DNA from 2 places in the Sphingobium sp. 22B genome. Region 2 is predicted to be linked to the other one. Evidence: riboswitches for the same ligand, from Rfam matches in the RefSeq annotation. Region 2 holds a riboswitch; the other holds the start of a gene.

Region 1 (9,309 bases), on a different contig from region 2:
TGCGCCGCCCGCGATGATCCGGGCATAGCTGTCGGGATCGACATTGCTGCCGGAGATCACCACGACGCTCGCCCCGTCGGCATCCGGAGCCAGCCCGGCCAGCATCGCCGCCAGCGACGCGGCCCCGCCCGGCTCCACCACCAGCTTGAGCGCCGAAAAGGCAAAGCGCATCGCGTCGCGCACCTGATCGTCGCTCACCGCAAGGCCGCCCGACAGATAGGCCCGGTTGATGGGAAAGGTCAGCGCCCCCGGCGCGGGAGACAGCAGGGCGTCGCAGATCGACCGCGCATCGGGCGATACGCTTTCCCGCACGCCGCTCGCCAGCGAGCGCGCCGTGTCGTCGAACGCTTCCGGCTCCACCGCCAGGATCGCGACGCCGGGCTGGCGCGCCTTCACGGCGGTCGCAATTCCCGACACCATGCCGCCGCCGCCGCAATTGACGAGGATCTGGCCGATCTCCGCCCCTGCTTCGGCGGCCTGTTCCATGATCTCCAGCCCGATCGTGCCCTGGCCGGCCATGATGAAGGGATCGTCGAAGGACGGCACCAGCACCGCGCCCCGTTCGTTCGCCAGCCTCGTGGCGATTTCCTCCCGGCTTTGGGTGAAGCGGTCATAGAGCACGACATCGGCGCCCAGCGCCCGCGTATTCGCCGTCTTGATCGCGGGCGCGTCGGCCGGCATCACGATCGTCGCCGCCATGCCCAGCAACCGCGCCGCAAGGGCAACGCCCTGCGCATGATTGCCCGAAGACCAGGCGACGACCCCCGCCTTCCGCTCCGCCGCGTCCAGGCGGGCCAGCCGGTTGTAGGCGCCGCGGAACTTGAACGATCCGCTGTGCTGCGCGCCTTCGAACTTCACCAGCACGCACCGGCCGCAGCGGGCGTTGAGCGCCGCATTTTCCAGCAGCGGCGTGCGGATGGCGGCAGGGGCGATGACCCGCGCCGCATCCTCGACATCGGCGGGGCTGATGGCGAACGGCATGTAATCTCCTTCCATGGCTGCCTCTTGGCATGGCCGCCGCTTTCCCTTATGGCGCGGGACGCGGGCGGGGCAATGCCTTCGCGCGCAAAAAGAAGATCGCGCCGGTGCCCCGAAGGGGGCTGAAAACGGGAATGCGGTGCGGACGGGAAACCGTCCTATTCCGCGGCTGTCCCTGCAACTGTAAGCGGTGAGCGCGATGCACTTCGGCCCAGGGGCCGGCCACTGGACGCAAGTCCGGGAAGGCGTGCATCGCCGCATTGACCCGCGAGCCAGGAGACCTGCCGGCGCATGGTCGCTCTTGCCTTGGTCCAGGGTATGGCCATGGCACGGTGTTCTCCGTCTGAGCGACGAAGCGGCGCAGGGCCGCATCGGTGCGGGGGGAGGGCGCGAGCGCCGGCCATTTCCCCCGTCCGGCCGCGCGAGCGGACGCCCTGAGCCATGTTGCACCGGCGCTCAGGGGGAATATAGACATGTTGAGGATTTCCATTTCCATCGCCGCCTTGCTCGCGGCGGCTCCCGCCCTGGCGGAGGATGAGATCATCGTCACCGCGCTGGGCATCGAACAGCCGCGCGACGAGGTCGGCCAGGCAGTCACCGTCATCGACGCCGACACCATCCGCACCCGCCAGAGCGTCAGCGTCGTCGACCTGCTGGCCACCACGCCGGGGGTGCGCTTCAACCGCAGCGGCAGCCTTGGCGGCGTGACCGGGGTTTCGTTGCGCGGGGCGGAAACGACGCAGACGCTGGTGCTGATCGACGGGGTCAAGGTCAACGACACCAGCGGCATCGGTGACATGTACGACTTCGGCAATCTGCTGACCGGCAATATCCGGCGAATCGAAATTTTGAGGGGGTCCAACTCCATCGCCTATGGCAGCCAGGCCATAGGCGGCGTCGTCAACATCATGACCGGCACGCCTGCCGCCGGTTTCGCGGGCAATGCCTCGGTCGATTACGGTTACAGCAATACGCTGAACGCCAAGGCGGATGTTTCGGGCGGCAGCGGCATCGCTTCGGGCGGCCTCGGCATCGCCTATTTCAACACCGACGGCATTTCCTCCGCCGCCAGCGGCACGGAAAAGGACGGGTATGAGAATATCGCCGCCAATGCCAAGCTCAAGCTGGCCTTTACCGATACGCTCAGCCTCGACCTGCGCGGCTATTATATCCATGCCGATCTGGATACCGACAACGGCGTGGTGGACAGCACCGCCGACAGCTCGAAATCCGATCAATATGTCGGCTATGCCGGTCTGAACCTGTCGCTGTTCGACGGCAGGCTCACCAACCGGGCGGCCGTGACCTGGTTCCGCATGGACCGCGACTATACATCCGCATTCGGCCCTTATGGCTATTCGGGCACCAATCTGCGCTTCGAATATGAGGGTGTTTATCAGCCGGTCGATCAGGCCAAGCTGGTCTTCGGCTATGAACATGAACGGCCCGACTACGACTTCTCCGGCTTCGGCTCGACCGAAAGCCACCGGGCCGATATGGACAGCGTCTATGCGCTGGCCATCGTGAAGCCGGTCGCCGGCCTGTCGCTGACCGCCGGCGCGCGGCATGACGATCACAGCCAGTTCGGCGGCGCGACCACCTTCGGCGCCAATGCGAACTACACGCCCAACGCCGGCGCGACCAATATCCGCATGAGCTATGGGGAGGGGTTCAAGGCCCCCTCGCTCTACCAGCTTTACGGCGCCGACGTCGGCAATGCGGGCCTGCGCCCGGAGCGGTCGAAAAGCTACGACATCGGCTTCGACCAAAGGCTGGACGGCGACCGGGCGATCCTCTCCGTCACGGCTTTCCGCCGCGACACCAAAGACCAGATCAACTATGATTATTCGATCGGTCTTTACGGCGGTTACAATAATCTCGACCGCACCCGCGCCAAGGGGGTGGAGGCGATGCTGGCCCTGAAGCCTGTCGATGCGCTGACCGTCACCGCCGCCTACAGCTATGTCGATGCGCGCGACCGCAATACCGACGCCCGGCTCCCGCGCCGCGCCGCCGATGCGGTCAGCGTTTCGGCGGACTATGTCTGGCCCTTCGGCCTGTCGACCGGCGCGACCGTAACGATGGTGGGCGACAGCTTCAACGATGCGACCAACGCGATCCGGCTGGACGGCTATGCCGTGACGGACGTGCGGGCATCCTTCCCGATCCGGGAAAATCTGGAGATCTACGGCCGCATCGACAATCTGACCGATGAGAAATACGCCACGGTCCATGGCTATGGCACCTACGGCCGGTCGGCCTTCGGCGGCGTGCGTGCGCGCTTCTGAAAATAGCCTAGTGGCGCGGCGCGGCGTTCACCCGCGCCGCGCCCTTGCGCTGCGCCGTGCCCTTGCGCGCAGCGCCGTCAAGCTGCGCTGCGATGCCCCGCGCCGCCTCGACATAGGCGGGGCCGCCGCACACCGTCCACGCCTGCGGCACGCGGATGCGCGGGATGGCGCGCAGTATGGGGTGGTGCAGCATTTCCGTCCCCTGATCGACCACCTTCTCGCTGCCGGTCTCCACGATCAGCCAGTCCGGACGGGCGGCGATCATCTCCTCCAGCGACAGTTGCGACAGCGCCGGCTTGCCCAGCCTGCGGGCCAGATTGATCAGGCCCACCCGCTGCATCAGGTCGTCGACCAGCGTGCCGGTGCCGGTCATATAGCCGCGCCGCTGATAATAGGCCGCAACCCCACGACGCTTCGGCGGGGGCAGGGCGGCCAGGTCGCGGTTCATCCGGGCGATCATCGCTTCGCCCCGTTCGGGATGGCCGACCGCCGCCGCCACCTGCCGGATCTGCGTCAGGATCATGGCATAGCTGTCCGCGCTCGCCAGCCGCAGGGTCCGCCACTGGCCCGGCGGCGCGCCGACGACGCTGCCGCCGGAAGGAAAGCCGATCAGCAGGTCGGGGCGGATCGCCAGCACTTCCTCCGCCGGGCGCTTGAGGGTGCGGAAGGCGCGGGCCCTGCCGACCGCCGCCGACAGTTCCGGGTCGTGCCCATAGGGGCTGAGCGCGGCGATCTGCGCCGGGTCCGCCAGAGCGAGCACATATTGGTCGGCGCAGGTGTTGAGCGACACGATGCGCCGGGGTTGGGCGGGCGCCGCGCCGGTCAGGGCCAGGGCGCAGAACGTTGTAAGGATCATTCTGCACCGCACGCTGCTGCTCCCGGATCGTGCCTCAACAAACCAACGTGCTCCCGCCTTCGCAGGAGCACGGCACGCTGTAGCAAGCAGGGAAGGACGCGCAAGCCATGAGCGCCCGGCACCATCCGCTGCTGATCCCCACGCTGACGGCGCTGGCGCTGCTGGCCGCCCTTGCTTCCCTCACTCTTGGCGCGGTTCCGCTCTCCCCGGCGCGCATCTTCGCCGTCCTCGGCGGCGGCGGCGATGACATCGCCCGCGCCATCCTTCTCGACCTGCGCCTGCCCCGCATGCTGCTTGGCCTGATCGTCGGCGCGATGCTCGGGCTGGCGGGCGCGGCGCTTCAGGGCTATCTGCGCAATCCGCTGGCCGAACCTTCGGTCCTGGGGGCATCCAACTGCGCCGCGCTGGGCGCGGTCGGCGCGCTCTATTTCGGGCTGGCGCAGGCGCATCCGCTGGCGCTTCCCGCGCTCGCCATCATGACCGGCCTGATCGGCATAGCCGCGCTGTTCCTGCTCGCGGGGCCCGCGGAAAGCCCGCTCACGCTGATCCTCGCCGGCATCGCCATCGCGACGCTGGCGGGGGCGGGGATCAGCCTGTCGCTGAACCTGTCGCCCAATCCCTTCGCCGCCATGGAGATCATGAGCTGGCTGATGGGCAGCCTGGAAAACCGCGCCTATGGCCATGTCTGGATCGCGCTGCCCTGCGTTGTCGTCGGCGCGGCGCTGCTGATCGCGGACGGACGGACGCTGGACGCGCTGACGTTGGGGGAGGATGGGGCGCAGGCGCTTGGCATCGACCTTCGCCGGGCGCGCATCCGCCTGATGCTGGGCGTCGCCATCGGCGTCGGCGGCGCGGTGGCGGTGTCCGGGGCGATCGGCTTCGTCGGCCTGATCGTGCCGCATCTGGTGCGGCCGCTGACCGACCGCTCCCCCTCCGCCATATTGCTGCCCTCCATGCTGGGCGGCGCGGCGCTGCTGACGCTGGCGGACATCGGCGTGCGGCTGATACCGACCGGCAGCGAACTCAAGCTGGGGGTGCTGACGGCGCTGCTGGGCGTTCCGGTGTTCCTGATGCATCTGATGCGGGAGAGGCGGCTATGGTGACGATCCGCGCACAGGGGCTTTCCGTCAGGCTGGGCCGCCATCCGGCGGTAAGCGGCGTCGATCTTGCGCTCGGGCCGGGCGAGCTGGTCGGCATCATCGGTCCCAATGGCGCAGGGAAGTCGACGCTGATCCGCGCCATGCTGGGCCTTGTGAAACGGGAAAACGGCTTCGTCCTGATCGACGGCGCCGATAGCGCGCGGCTCGGCCGGCAGCAGATCGCCCGGCGCATCGCCTATCTGCCGCAGGGACAGACGCTGCACTGGCCGCTGGCGGTGGAGCGGCTGGTGGCGCTGGGCCGCCTGCCGCATCTGGGGCCGCTGTCCCGCCTTTCCGTGGAGGATGAGGCGCTGATCGACGCCGCCCTGATGCGCGCCGACGCACTGCATCTGAAGGGCAGGGTGGCGACAGAATTGTCGGGGGGCGAGCGCGCCCGCGTGCTGCTGGCCCGGGCGCTGGCGGTCGGCGCGCCCGCGCTGATCGCGGACGAGCCCTTGGCCGCGCTCGATCCGGGGCATCAGATCGACGTCATGGACCTGCTCAGGGCAGAGGCGCGGGCGGGATCGCTGGTCGTCACCGTGCTGCACGACCTGGGCATGGCGGCGCGCTATTGCGACCGGCTGGTGCTGATGGATCGCGGCGCGCCGGTGGCCGACGGCGCGCCGCTGGACGTGCTGACGGCGGGGAATCTCGCCAAAGTGTACGGCATTTCGGCACGCATAGAAACGGACGGCGACTGGCCATTGATCCTGCCGACTGGGCGGACCGCGTCCTGACCGTCATCTGCCGCGTGCTCCCGCCGTTGCAGGAACACGCGGCACGCTATTCGGCAAAGGCGCGTGGCGCGGGCGCGACGACCGTGAAGGTGCCCGCGCCGATCTCCGATACTTCCAGCGCCCGTTCCGCAATGCCGTCCCGGCCGAAGCGGAACGCGCCGTCGATCCCGGCAAAGCCCCCCGCATCGCGCAGCCGCGCCGCCGGGAAGGTCGTCCCCGGCTTCCAGTCGCGCGCGATCCGCACGGTCAGCAGCACCGCGTCATAACCGAGCGCCGACAACCGGAACGGCGCATTGCCGTAGCGCGCCCGATATTTGGTCGCGAGCTGGCGGTAGAGGCCATCCGACACGCTGGCGAACCAGGCGCCGCGCAGCACCGGGCTGGACGCCAGGCCGCTGTCCGTATTCCACAATTCGGTGCCCAGCAGCCGCGCCGTCGCGCCGCCATTCTTCCGCACGATCGGCGCGACCTGCACCGCCACCCGGCCGCTGTCCGCGATCAGCAGCGCGTCATAGCTGGAGGACGCCTGCAATTTCCTGACCGCCGCCGTGATGGAGGCGGGGCTGCGGTCGAAGGTCTGCATCGACACCACGGTTCCGCCCGCACCCTCGACCGCGCGCAACAGGGCCGTGCCCGACCGCTCGCCATAGGTTCCCTTGGGCACCAGCGCGGCGAATTTGGACAGGCCCTTGCCCCTGGCGAATTCCACCACCCGTTCGATCGACTGGTTGGGGTTGTAGCCCATGATGTAGACGCCGTTCCCGGCGACGCTGGTGTCGTTGGAGAAGCTGATGACCGGCACATTGGCCCGCGCCGCGATGGGGCCGACGATCCGCGCATCCTCCGCCAGCAACGGCCCCAGGATCAGCTTGTTGCCGTCCGCCAGCGCCTTGTTCGCCGCCGCCGCCGCGCCGACCCCGGTGTCGTAGGTGGTGATGCGCACCTTGTCGGCCTTGGTGTCGAGCAGCGCCAGCGTGGTCGCATTGGCGATGGACTGGCCGACCCCGGCATTGGGACCGCTCATCGGCACCAGCAGCGCGACGCGATGGCGCAGCGTGTCGGTGGGCAGGCCTTCAGTGACGTCGGGGCCCGTCTGCACCGGCCCGCTGGGCTGCGCCGGACCGGGGCCCTTGGGCACGATCGACTGACAGGCGGCGACCAGCAAAGCCGTCGCGGCGAACAAAATCCGCCCGGCGCGTCGCATCGAAGCGAACAAGTCCGCTTGCCGGGGGGCATCCGTCTCTGTCATCTGGCATCCTTATGGAAACTGAACCGTCTAGGCTTGAACCGGGGCTTTACATCGTTGCGGGGCCGATCGGCAACCTTGCAGACCTAACCCCCCGCGCGGCCGAAGTCCTGCGTCTGGCCGATGTGATCGCCGTGGAAGATACACGGGTCAGCGCACGGCTGCTGCGCCATGCCGGGTCCGACCGGCCGATGGTCCCCTATCACGACCATAGTGCGGAGGGGGTGCGGGCCCGCCTGATCGAGCGGATGGCGCGCGAATCGGTGGCGCTTCTCTCGGACGCGGGCACCCCGCTGATCTCCGATCCGGGCTACAAGCTGGTGCGCGACGCCCGCGCCGCCGGACGCAGGATCACGACGCTGCCCGGCCCCAGCGCCGCCATCGCCGCGCTCACCCTGTCGGGCCTGCCCACCGACCGCTTTCTCTTCATGGGCTTCCTGCCGTCGAAGCAGAAGGCGCGGGGCGACGTCCTCGCCGAAGTCGCTGGCCTGCGCGCCACGCTCGTCTTCTACGAAAGCGGCCCGCGCCTGTCGGAAAGCCTTGCCGCCATGGCCGAGCATCTGGGCGACCGCGAAGCCGCCGTCTCGCGGGAGATCAGCAAGGCCTTCGAGGAAACCGCCACGGGCACGCTGACCGAACTCTCCGCCCGCTATGCCGACGCCCCGCCCAGGGGGGAGATCGTCGTCACCGTCGGCCCCCCCGGCGAGGCGCCGCCCCCCAGCGCCGAGGATGCCGACGCGGCGCTGCTGGAGGCGATGGAACGCCTCCCCCTGTCCAAGGCGGCTGGGGAGGTCGCGAAGAAGCTCGGTCTCGACCGCCGCGCCCTCTATGATCGCGCGCTGGAACTCAGGGGGTGACGGGAACTCGGGGGGTAAAGCGCCGGGCAGCCGAAAAGCGCGGAAAGCAGGCGGAGCGCATCGCCGGCTGGTGGCTGCGGCTCAAGGGCTGGCAGATCGTCGGCCGCCGCCTGCGCACGCCCGCGGGGGAGGTCGACCTCGTCGCCCGGCGCGGCAGGATGCTGGCCTTCGTCGAGGTCAAGGCAAGGGCGACGGATGCCGATCTTCACCTCGCCATAGACGAACGCCGCCTCTCCCGCGTCGCGGCGGCGGCGGAAATCCTGTTCCACGACCTTGCAAAACCGGGCGACGACATGCGAATCGACGTGATGCTCCTTGCGCCGGGCCGCCCGCCGCGCCATCTGGCCAATGTCTGGCACGGGGGGTAGGTTGAACCGATCCTCCCGTTCCGTTCGCCCTGAGCCTGTCGACCCGAGGGCCGAGCTTGCTCAACGGCGAAACTTCTCTTCAGGAAAGGGATGGGCTTCGACAGGCCCATCCCGAACGGTAGGAAAAGCAAGTCGATGACGACCGAACTCAACCCGCTCACCGTCGCCGTGCAGATGGACCCGATGGAGGGCATCAGGATCGGCGGCGATTCGACCTTCCACATCATGCTGGCGGCGCAGGCGCGGGGACACCGGCTCTATCATTATCTCGCCCCGGACCTCACCTATCGCGACGGCCGCGTGCTGGCGCGGGCGCGGCCGGTCAGGGTGCAGAAGGTGGAGGGCGATCATTTCGCCTTCGGGGAGGCGGAGGTGCTGGACCTTGGCCGGGACGTCGACGTGGTCCTGATGCGGCAGGACCCGCCCTTCGACCTCAGCTACATCACCGCCACGCACCTGCTGGAGCGCGTGCAGGAAGAAACGCTGGTGGTGAACGATCCCGCCTCCGTCCGCAATGCGCCGGAAAAGCTGTTCGTGCTCGACTATGCGCGCTTCATGCCGCCGACGATGATCACCCGCGACCTGGAGGAGGTGAAGTCCTTCCTCGCCCAGCATGGCGAAGTCGTGGTGAAGCCGCTCTACGGCAATGCGGGCAATGCCGTCTTCCATGTCGGGCGGTCCGGCGCGAATCTCTCCGCGCTGGTGGAACTGTTCAAATCCTCCTGGGTCGAACCCTTCATGGTGCAGGCCTTCATCCCCGGCGTCGCGGAAGGCGACAAGCGGATCGTGCTGGTCGACGGCGAAGTCGCGGGCGCGGTCAACCGCATTCCCGGCGCGGGC
Region 2 (9,309 bases):
TTGGCGAGGATGAGCGCGACCTGACGTTCCTCCACTCGCGTTCTACGAAGTTTAGCCCAATTTGCAGTAAGTTGGGATACGAAGCTGACACGATCTTCCAGTATCTGGGGCACGACGATGCTGCATTCCGTGCGGGCATCGAACCGTGCCGCGGCCTTGAAGGCGACCGCGCGGGTGAAGAGGCGGCCGTCCAACTCCGGCAGCGCGACATGCATGGCGAGGTCGCGGGGGCCAAGCCCGCGGGCACTCGACTCCCAGGCGCTCTGTTCGGCGCTGGCGAAGATCGTCTGGAGGATCGCGCAATCCGCCTGTTCGAGGATGGAGGGCGTGCGCGGCTCGCCCGGCGCGCTGGCGGCAAAGGCGGTGGCGTTGAGGATGACGTCCGGCGGCGCCTCCGCCATCAGCCCTTGCAGGAAGTCCCGGGCGAAAGGTTCGCGCAAGGCGCGCACATGGACGGGAAGGACGTTGAGGCCCGCCGTCTCCAATCCCGCGACCATGCGGTCCACGGCTTCCAGCGTGCCCGCGATCAGCAGCGCGCGGTAGAAGAGGAAGAGGGCCGTCGGCTGCCCTGCCTTCCATCCGCTCCTGACCTGATCCAGCGTGGGTCGATCGACGCCGGGCAAATAGAGGCCGGCGTCGGCCACCGGAACGGGCGCATCGGGAACGCCCGCGTCGAAGCCGGCAAGGCGGGCGGCGTTGCGCAGGAAGGCGATGGCGTTGGCAATGCCGCCCTGCCGCAGATAGTCGCGCAGGAGATCGCAGCTCTCCGCCGCGACGGTCGATGCGGCGCGCAACGCGGGGTCATCTTCTCGCCCATCGGCAATCGCCGCAAAGGCTATGCCCTTTTTCCGGGCGATATTTGCAATCTCATCAATGCCATAGGGCCAATAGCTCTTGCCGCCCAGCAGGATGACGCAGACGAATTTGGCGTGGGCGACGACCTTTTCGACATACAGATCGACGGAATAGGGGTGCTTGAGCTGGAGGAGATTGGCCAGCCGGATTTCGGGCGCCGCCCTGCCCAGTTCCTGCCCCAGAACATGGGCCGCGCTCGCGAAACAGGCAAGTTCGCTGTCCGCCACGGTCAGCAGCACGATGTCGCCCGACGACTGGCCGAGGTCGATGGCTTCGTCGCCGTTGGAGACGGTGCCGGGCGTGGCGGTCAGCAGATGCATCAGGCAGAGGCCATCTGCGCGCCGAGCGCGGCCTCTATGGCGGCGCGGTCCATGCCGCTCTGGCCGATCACCACCAGACGGGAGTGGCGCGGTTCGTCGGCCTGCCAGTGCCGGTCATAATGATGCTGGATGCGGGGGCCGACGGCTTGCAGCACGAGGCGGGCGGGGCGCCCTTCTATGGCGAGGAAGCCCTTCACCCGCAGGATGTCATGCACGGCGATGCTCTCCGCCAGCGCCGCCAACAGCGGCTCCGGACCGGAAAGTTCGCCCAGGTCGACGATGAAGCTCTCGAAATCGTCATGGTCGTGATCCTCCCCATCGTCATGGTGCGAGGGACGGGCATCGATCCCGTCCTCCACCCCGGCGCCAAGGCCGAGCAATATGGCCGGATCGATCTCTCCCCTCGCCGTGCGGAGGATGCGGACGCCGGGGCGGATTTCCTGGGCCAGTTCCCGCTCCAGCACGGCCAGCCGGTCCACGGCGACCAGATCGGTCTTGTTGAGCAGGACAAGGTCGGCGCAGGCAAGCTGGTCCTCGAACAGTTCCTCGATGGGGCTGTCATGATCCAGCGTCGGGTCGGCCGCGCGGGCGGCGGCGAGCGCCGCCTCGTCATGGGCGAAGCGACCCGCCGCCAGCGCGTCGGCGTCGATCAGGGCGATCACTCCGTCGACCGTGGCGCGCGTGCGGATGTCGGGCCATTGGAAGGCCTTCACCAGCGGCTTGGGCAGGGCAAGGCCGCTGGTCTCGATGATGATGTGATCGGGCGGGGTGGGCCGGTCGAGCAGCTTTTGCATGGTCGGCAGGAAATCGTCGGCCACGGTGCAGCAGATGCAGCCATTGGCCAGTTCGATGATGTCCTCGTCCGGGCAGGCTTCGTCGCCGCAGCCCCGCACCAGCGCGCCGTCGACGCCCACGTCCCCGAATTCGTTGATGATGAGGGCGAGGCGGCAGCCGCCCGCATGTTCGATGAGGTGACGGATCAGCGTGGTCTTGCCGGCGCCGAGAAAGCCGGTGATGACGGTGGCGGGAACCTTTTTCATGCGGGATTTCCTTGCGGTTGGTGGCTGGGGATGGGAGCGACTTCGATCTCGTCGAAGCCTTTCCAGCGATAGATGGCCCAGCTCAGCAGCCAGCAGGCGGCGAACAGGCCGATGATGATGAAGCCGAGGCTGTTGAAATGCTCGCCAAGGTCGGCGGCAAGGGTCCAGACGCCGCCGCTGAGGCCGAGCTTGTCGCCCAGCAGGGCCGCTGCCTCGATCCCGCCGATGAGCAGCGCGACCAGCGCCGACACCAGCGTGATGGTGATATTGTAATAGAGCTTGCGGATCGGCTTCACGAACGCCCACTGATAGGCGCCCATCATCAGGGCACCGTCCGCCGTGTCGATCAGCGCCATGCCCGCCGCGAAGAGCAGGGGAAAGATGAGGACGGTCGCAACCGAAAGGCCGCTGGCGGCCTGACCGGCGGACAGGCCCAGAATGGCGACTTCGGTTGCGGTATCGAAGCCCAGGCCGAAGAGGAAGCCGAGCGGAGCCATGTGCCAGCTTCGCGTCACCAGCCGGAAAAGCGGGCGGAAGAGGCGTGCGAGCAAACCCCGGTTGCCGAGCAATATGTCCATATCTTCATCGACATAGGCTCCACCCTTTCGAACATGGTTGAACGTCCTGAGAACTGATCGGAGGATGATCAGGTTCATCGCCGCGATGGCGAAGAGGAAGGTCGCCGACACCATTGTCGCGATGGTGCCGCCGATGGCTCCCGCCGCTTCCACCCGGCTCAGCGCATTGGCGGCGACAGCGATGGCGACGGCGGCGATCAGGACGATGCCGCTATGGCCGATGGCGAACCAGAAGCCGACGGTCAGGGGCCGCTGGCCGTCCTGCATCAGCTTGCGGGTCACATTGTCGATGGCGGCGATATGATCGGCATCCACGGCATGGCGGAGGCCCAGGCTCCAGGCCAGCAACGCCGTGCCCAGCATGACCGGATCGCCCGCGAAGATCGTGAAGGCCGCGATCCAGGCCGTCAGATTGGCGGCGATGAGCCCGGCGAACATGCCGGTCGCGCGGCGGCGAAGACGGCTGGCCGGCGCCCCGGGCGATTCCGGCTCATGGGTCGATATGCTCATAGGGTCGATACCCCGTCTGCGTCTGCGAAACCGGACGGGAGCCGCCTTCATGCCGGACGGACGCTCTTGCGCCCGGCATGCCGACAGCAGCTCCCGCTGCGTGAAGCGTCGCTCAGACGGAGGACCGTGCCGTGGCCATCCCCTGGACCAAGGCAAGAGCGACCAGACGCAGGCAGGTTTCCTGGCTCGCGGGTCATAGCTTGGCGCATGGCCTTCCCAGGCCTCGCATGATTTAGCGTCCGGCCCAGTGGCTGATCCTCCGGCGCTTCCGGGGGATCGCTATGCGTCTCGCTCGCCGCTTACAGTTGCAGGGACAGCCGCGGATTCATCACCGCATTCCCTATTAAGCCCCTTGGGAGGGCACCGGCGCGATCATGAAGGTCGGTCGAAACCACCCTTCGGCGGCCATGCATAGAGGCTGGAAAGGGGAATGGGAAGAGGAGGCTTGAGCAGAAGATGTTTCGTGAATTAACTCCTACAAATGACGTTCTTCCAGCAGGGTCTTCAGAAAGGCCCGGCCGGTCGGTGACAGATCCTCATGATGGATCAGCCAGAGCGCGCTCATGACCGGCACGTCGAACGGGCGGTTGATCACATTGTCGACATGCAGCCGCGCCATCGACCCGGCGATCACCGTGGGGCCGAAGCCGGCCGCGACAAGGCCCAGCAGGGTCGCGAGGCTGCGGGCTTCATGCGAGATTTTCGGGACGAACCCTGCTTCCGCGCACAGGGCCTGGAAATGCTCCGTGAACCCCGTCCCATTGGGCGCGCCATAGAGCACCAGCGGCTCGTCGGAGAGGTCAGCGATGCGCGGCGGGGCAGGGCGCAGCGCCAGCGGATGATCGGCGCGCAGGGCCAGCACCATCTCTTCCTTGAGCAGGCATCGGGACAGCATGCCTTCGGGCAGCGCCGGCGCCTCGAAATTACGCACGATGCCAAGGTCGAGCTGACGGCTCGCCACACTCTCCACCTGCTCGTCGCGCCCTTGTTCGCGCAGGATCAGTTCGACATCGGGATAGGTCTGGCGGAAGCGGTAGAGCGCCCGCGCCACCGGAGGCACGAAGGGGCCGGAAGTGGTGAAGCCCAGCCCCAGCCGCCCGATCTCCGCCCTTTGGGCCATGCGCGCGATCTGTGCGGCGCGGTCCGCCTGGGCAAGGGTCCGGCGCGCTTCAGGCTCGAACAGCCGGCCCGCCTCCGTCAGTCGCACCCTGCGGCTGGTGCGGTCGAACAGGCGGACGCCCAGTTCCTCCTCCAGAGCACGGATCTGCTGGCTGAGCGGCGGCTGCGATATGCCGAGGCGCAGCGCGGCGCGGCCGAAATGCATCTCCTCAGCGACGCACAGAAAATAGCGGAGATGGCGAAGGTCCATGGATCATGTCGCTCAACATATCGATCATGCCATATTATATATTAGACGCAGAATGTCCAAGGGCGCATGGGCGGCTTCGAATGTGGCGGCGTCTCCCGGCTGGCCGGCGGAGATGCGCGGGCTATGCCCCCTCATTGCCGCAGCACTCCGCCATGGCCGGGGATGCCGTCGCATTCTAGGATGTGTAGAAATTCGCCTCGCCCCGAACGAAGCCCCCACGCGTCCTGGAGCATTTCCGCGCTGGCCGCCTTTCTGGCGACGGCCGGAAATGCGGCAAACGATATGCGCATTTCCTGGCGCGCTTCGTCTCTGGTATCAGGCGGCGAAAATATCTGGAGAGGTTGTATCGTCATGTGCGGCGGGGATCATCCGGCGGCGCATCCGTGGAGTCGTGAATGATCGGTATCGTCAAGGTTGCCCTGCATCGTCCGCTCACCTTCATCGTGATGGCGATCCTGATCGCGATCGCGGGGGTGCTGGCGGCGGCGCGAACGCCGGTCGACATCTTTCCCAATATCCGCATTCCCGTGGTAGCGGTCGCCTGGCAATATGCGGGCCTGTCGCCGGAGGACATGGCCAACCGCATCGTCAATCCCTATGAGCGCGTGCTGACCACCACGGTCAACGACATCGAACATATCGAGAGCCAGTCGCTTCAGGGCATCGGCATCATCAAAATCTATTTCCAGCCGGGCGCCGACATCCGCACCGCGACCGCGCAGGTGACGTCGGTGTCGCAGACCGTGTTGCGCCAGATGCCGCCGGGGATCACGCCGCCGCTTGTCCTGAATTACAGCGCGTCGACCGTGCCGATCCTCCAGCTCGCCCTGTCGGGCAAGGGGCTGTCGGAACAGCAGCTGTTCGACATGGGGATGAACCAGGTCCGCCCGCCGCTGATCACGGTCCCCGGCCTTGCCATGCCTTTCCCCTCGGGCGGCAAGCAGCGGCAGGTGCAGATCGACCTCAATCCGCTGGCGCTTCAGTCCAAGGGGCTGTCGGCGCAGGATGTGGGTGCGGCGATCGCCGCGCAGAACCAGATCAATCCGGCCGGTTTCGTCAAGATCGGGGAAACCCAGTACAGCGTGAAGCTGAACAATGCGCCTTCCTCCATAGAGGCGCTGAACGACTTGCCCGTCAAGGTGGTCAACGGCGCGACCATCACGATGCGCGATGTCGCGCATGTCCGCGACGGCAGCGGGCCGCAGCAGAATATCGTGCATGTCGAGGGCAGCCGGTCCGTGCTGCTGACCATCCTCAAGAACGGCGCCACCTCCACCCTGGCGATCGTGGACGGCGTCAAGGAAAAGCTGCCCCAGATCGCGGCGGGCCTGCCGGACAGCCTGAAGATATTGCCCATCGGCGACCAGTCGCTGTTCGTGAAGGCGGCGGTGGAAGGCGTCATTCACGAAGGCGCCATCGCGGCGGCGCTGACGTCCCTGATGATCCTGCTGTTCCTGGGCTCCTGGCGCTCGACGGTGATCATCGCGCTGTCGATCCCGCTTGCGATCCTGGCGGCGGTCGCGGCGCTTGCAGCCTTCGGCCAGACGCTGAACGTCATGACGCTGGGCGGGCTGGCGCTGGCGGTCGGCATATTGGTCGACGACGCCACCGTGACCATAGAGAATATCAACTGGCATCTGGAGCAGGGCAAGGGCGTGATCGAGGCGATACTGGACGGCGCGGCGCAGATCGTGACGCCCGCCTTCGTGTCGCTGCTGTGCATCTGCATCGTGTTCGTGCCGATGTTCTTCCTGCCGGGGGTCGCCGGATTCCTGTTCGTGCCGATGGCGCTTTCCGTCGTGTTCGCGATGATCGCATCCTTCATCCTGTCGCGGACGCTGGTGCCGACCATGGCCATGTATCTGCTGCGGCCCCATGTCGAACAGGGCGACGCGCATATGGCCGGGGCGCCTGCCTCGCGCAATCCGCTGGTCCGCTTCCAGCGCGGGTTCGAACGGCGCTTCGAAAGGATAAGGCGCGGCTATGTCGGGCTGCTGCACCGGGCGCTTAATGCGCGCAAGCCCTTCCTGCTCGGCTTCATGGCCGTCGTTCTGCTGTCCTTCGGGCTGTTGCCGATGCTGGGCAGCAACTTCTTCCCCTCGGTCGATTCAGGGCAGATCGCGATGCATGTGCGCGTGCCGGTGGGCGCCCGGATCGAAGACAGCGCCGCCCGCTTCGACCGCATCGCGCGGGAAGTCCGCTCACTGATCCCCGCGAAGGAACTCGCCTCCATCACGGACAATATCGGCCTGCCGGTCAGCGGCATCAACGCCATCTACAATAATAGCGGCACCATCGGCCCGCAGGATGGCGACATGCTGATCGCGCTGACCAGAGGTCATCGGCCGACGGACGAGATCGTCGCCACCCTGCGGCGGGAGCTGCCGCGCCGCTTCCCCGGCACCGGCTTCGCCTTCCTGCCGGCCGACATCACCAGCCAGATCCTGAACTTCGGCGCGCCCGCGCCCATCGACGTGCAGATCGCGGGCAAGAACGCCGCCGGCAATCGCGCCTATGCGCAGAAGCTGCTGGCGAAGATGGCCACCATTTCGGGACTGGCCGACGCCCGCATCCAGCAGCCGGCGCGCTCGCCGCAGCTCGATGTCGAGGTCGACCGCTCGCGCGTCGGGCAATATGGCCTGTCGGAGCGGGACGTGACGACCAGCCTGGCAAGCCAGCTTGCAGGCACGTCGCAGACCGCGCCCGTCTTCTTCGTGAACCCGGAAAACGGCGTGCAATATCCGGTCGTGGCGCAGGCGCCGGAATATCTGGTGGGCTCCATGAGCGACCTTAGCAATGTGCCGGTGTCGGGCAGCGCGGCAAGCGCCTCGGTTCAGCCGCTGGGCGGGCTGGCCACGATCAAGCGGTCCAACACCGTGCCCGTCGTCAGTCACTATGACATTGCGCCCGTGCTGGACATCTTCGCGACGACGCAGGGGCGTGACCTGGGTGCGGTCGCCCGGGATGTGCAGCGGGCGATCCGGTCGCTGGAGAAGGAACTGCCCAAGGGGACGACCGTCACCATCCGCGGCCAATATGCGACGATGAACACGGCCTTTTCCGGGCTGGGATGGGGGCTGGCGGGGGCCATCGTGCTGATCTACCTGCTGATCGTCGTCAACTTCCAGAGCTGGGTCGACCCCTTCGTGATCATCACGGCCCTGCCGGCGGCGCTGGCGGGAATCGTTTGGATGCTGTTCACCACCGGTACGACGCTGTCCGTGCCCGCGCTGACGGGCGCGATCATGTGCATGGGCGTGGCGACCGCCAATTCCATCCTGGTCGTCAGCTTCGCGCGGGAGAAGCTCGCCGAACTGGGCGACGCCGGCAAGGCCGCGCTGGAGGCGGGGATGGTCCGGTTCCGACCGGTGCTGATGACCGCCCTTGCGATGATCATCGGCATGGGGCCTATGGCGCTGGGGCTGGGCGACGGCGGCGAGCAGAATGCGCCGCTGGGCCGGGCGGTCATCGGCGGCCTGATCTGCGCGACGGTCGCCACCCTGTTCTTCGTTCCCACCATATTCGCCTTCGTCCATCGCAAGCATGGACAAAAGGCGCCTTCCCTGGAAATGCAGCCGAGCCATGTCTGAGCACAACCCCATCGAAAATCCCGAGGCGCAAGGACCCGATAGCCGCACGTTGAAGCGGGTAGGGATCGGCGCGGCGGTCGTCGCGGTCGCCATCGTCGGCATCGGCGTGGCGTCGCGGATCAGTGCGACCAATGAACTGAGGCAGGTCGCTGCCGACGCATCCATTCCCACCGTCTCGGTGGTGACGCCGTCCGCCGGTGGCGAAGGCGACGCATTGGTGCTGCCGGGCAATGTCCAGGCCTATAACAGCGCGGCGATCTTTGCCCGGACCAATGGCTATGTGCGGCGGTGGCTGGCCGATATAGGCGATCATGTCGGGGCCGGGCAGCCGCTCGCCATATTGGACGCGCCGGAGGTGGACCAGCAGCTCGCACAGGCGCAGGCCGATTATCAGACCGCGCTCGCCAATGAACGGCTGGCCGCCACCACGTCGAAGCGCTGGGCCTCCATGCTCGCGCAGGACGCCGTCTCGCGGCAGGAGGCGGATGAGAAGGCCGGCGATCTTGCCGCGCGCAGGGCCCTGTCCAATGCGGCGCTCGCCAATGTGAAGCGCTTGCAGGCCTTGCAGGGCTTCACCCGTCTGTCCGCGCCGTTCAGCGGTGTCGTGACGAGCCGGTCGGCGCAGATCGGCGCTCTGGTGGTGGCGGGCAATGCGGCGGCCCAGCCCTTGTTCACCGTGTCCGACACGCATCGCATGCGTATCTATGTGCGGGTGCCGCAAGGCTATTCGGCGGCCATCAGGCCGGGAATGGCGGCGACGCTGACCCTGCCGGAATATCCCGGGCGCAGCTTCGACGCGACCCTGACCAGCAGTTCGGGCGCCGTCGATGCCCAGTCGGGCGCGGTGCTGGTGCAATTGCAGGCGGACAATCGCGACGGGGCGCTGAAGCCGGGCGCCTATGCGCAGGTCCGCTTCAAGGTGCCGGCGGGATCGGGCAATGGCGCGACCCTGCCGGGCAGCGCAATCCTCTACGGCAATGACGGGCCGACCGTGGCGGTGGTGGGCCGGGACGGCCGCGTGACCGTCAAGCCCGTCACGATCGCGCG

The links. Region 2 has a riboswitch for cobalamin ahead of A0J57_RS03520 (HoxN/HupN/NixA family nickel/cobalt transporter). Riboswitches for the same ligand answer to the same signal wherever they lie in the genome.
Region 1: it holds a riboswitch for cobalamin, as region 2 does, so the genes downstream of both, A0J57_RS21805 (TonB-dependent siderophore receptor) here and A0J57_RS03520 (HoxN/HupN/NixA family nickel/cobalt transporter) in region 2, are expected to answer to the same signal.

Annotation. Positions count from the first base shown of each region.
Region 1 is NZ_LTAB01000035.1:6,524-15,832, reverse strand. It holds gene A0J57_RS21810 (threonine/serine dehydratase) at 1-981, opposite strand, end outside; cobalamin riboswitch at 1,067-1,282, shown strand; gene A0J57_RS21805 (TonB-dependent siderophore receptor) at 1,452-3,266, shown strand; gene A0J57_RS21800 (ABC transporter substrate-binding protein) at 3,274-4,134, opposite strand; gene A0J57_RS21795 (iron ABC transporter permease) at 4,230-5,225, shown strand; gene A0J57_RS21790 (ABC transporter ATP-binding protein) at 5,219-5,998, shown strand; gene A0J57_RS21785 (penicillin-binding protein activator) at 6,045-7,202, opposite strand; gene rsmI (16S rRNA (cytidine(1402)-2'-O)-methyltransferase) at 7,259-8,101, shown strand; gene A0J57_RS21775 (YraN family protein) at 8,098-8,469, shown strand; gene gshB (glutathione synthase) at 8,605-9,309, shown strand, end outside.
Region 2 is NZ_LTAB01000002.1:113,490-122,798, reverse strand. It holds gene cobN (cobaltochelatase subunit CobN) at 1-1,175, opposite strand, end outside; gene cobW (cobalamin biosynthesis protein CobW) at 1,175-2,215, opposite strand; gene A0J57_RS03520 (HoxN/HupN/NixA family nickel/cobalt transporter) at 2,212-3,303, opposite strand; cobalamin riboswitch at 3,457-3,686, opposite strand; gene A0J57_RS03515 (LysR substrate-binding domain-containing protein) at 3,779-4,672, opposite strand; gene A0J57_RS03505 (efflux RND transporter permease subunit) at 5,068-8,262, shown strand; gene A0J57_RS03500 (efflux RND transporter periplasmic adaptor subunit) at 8,255-9,309, shown strand, end outside.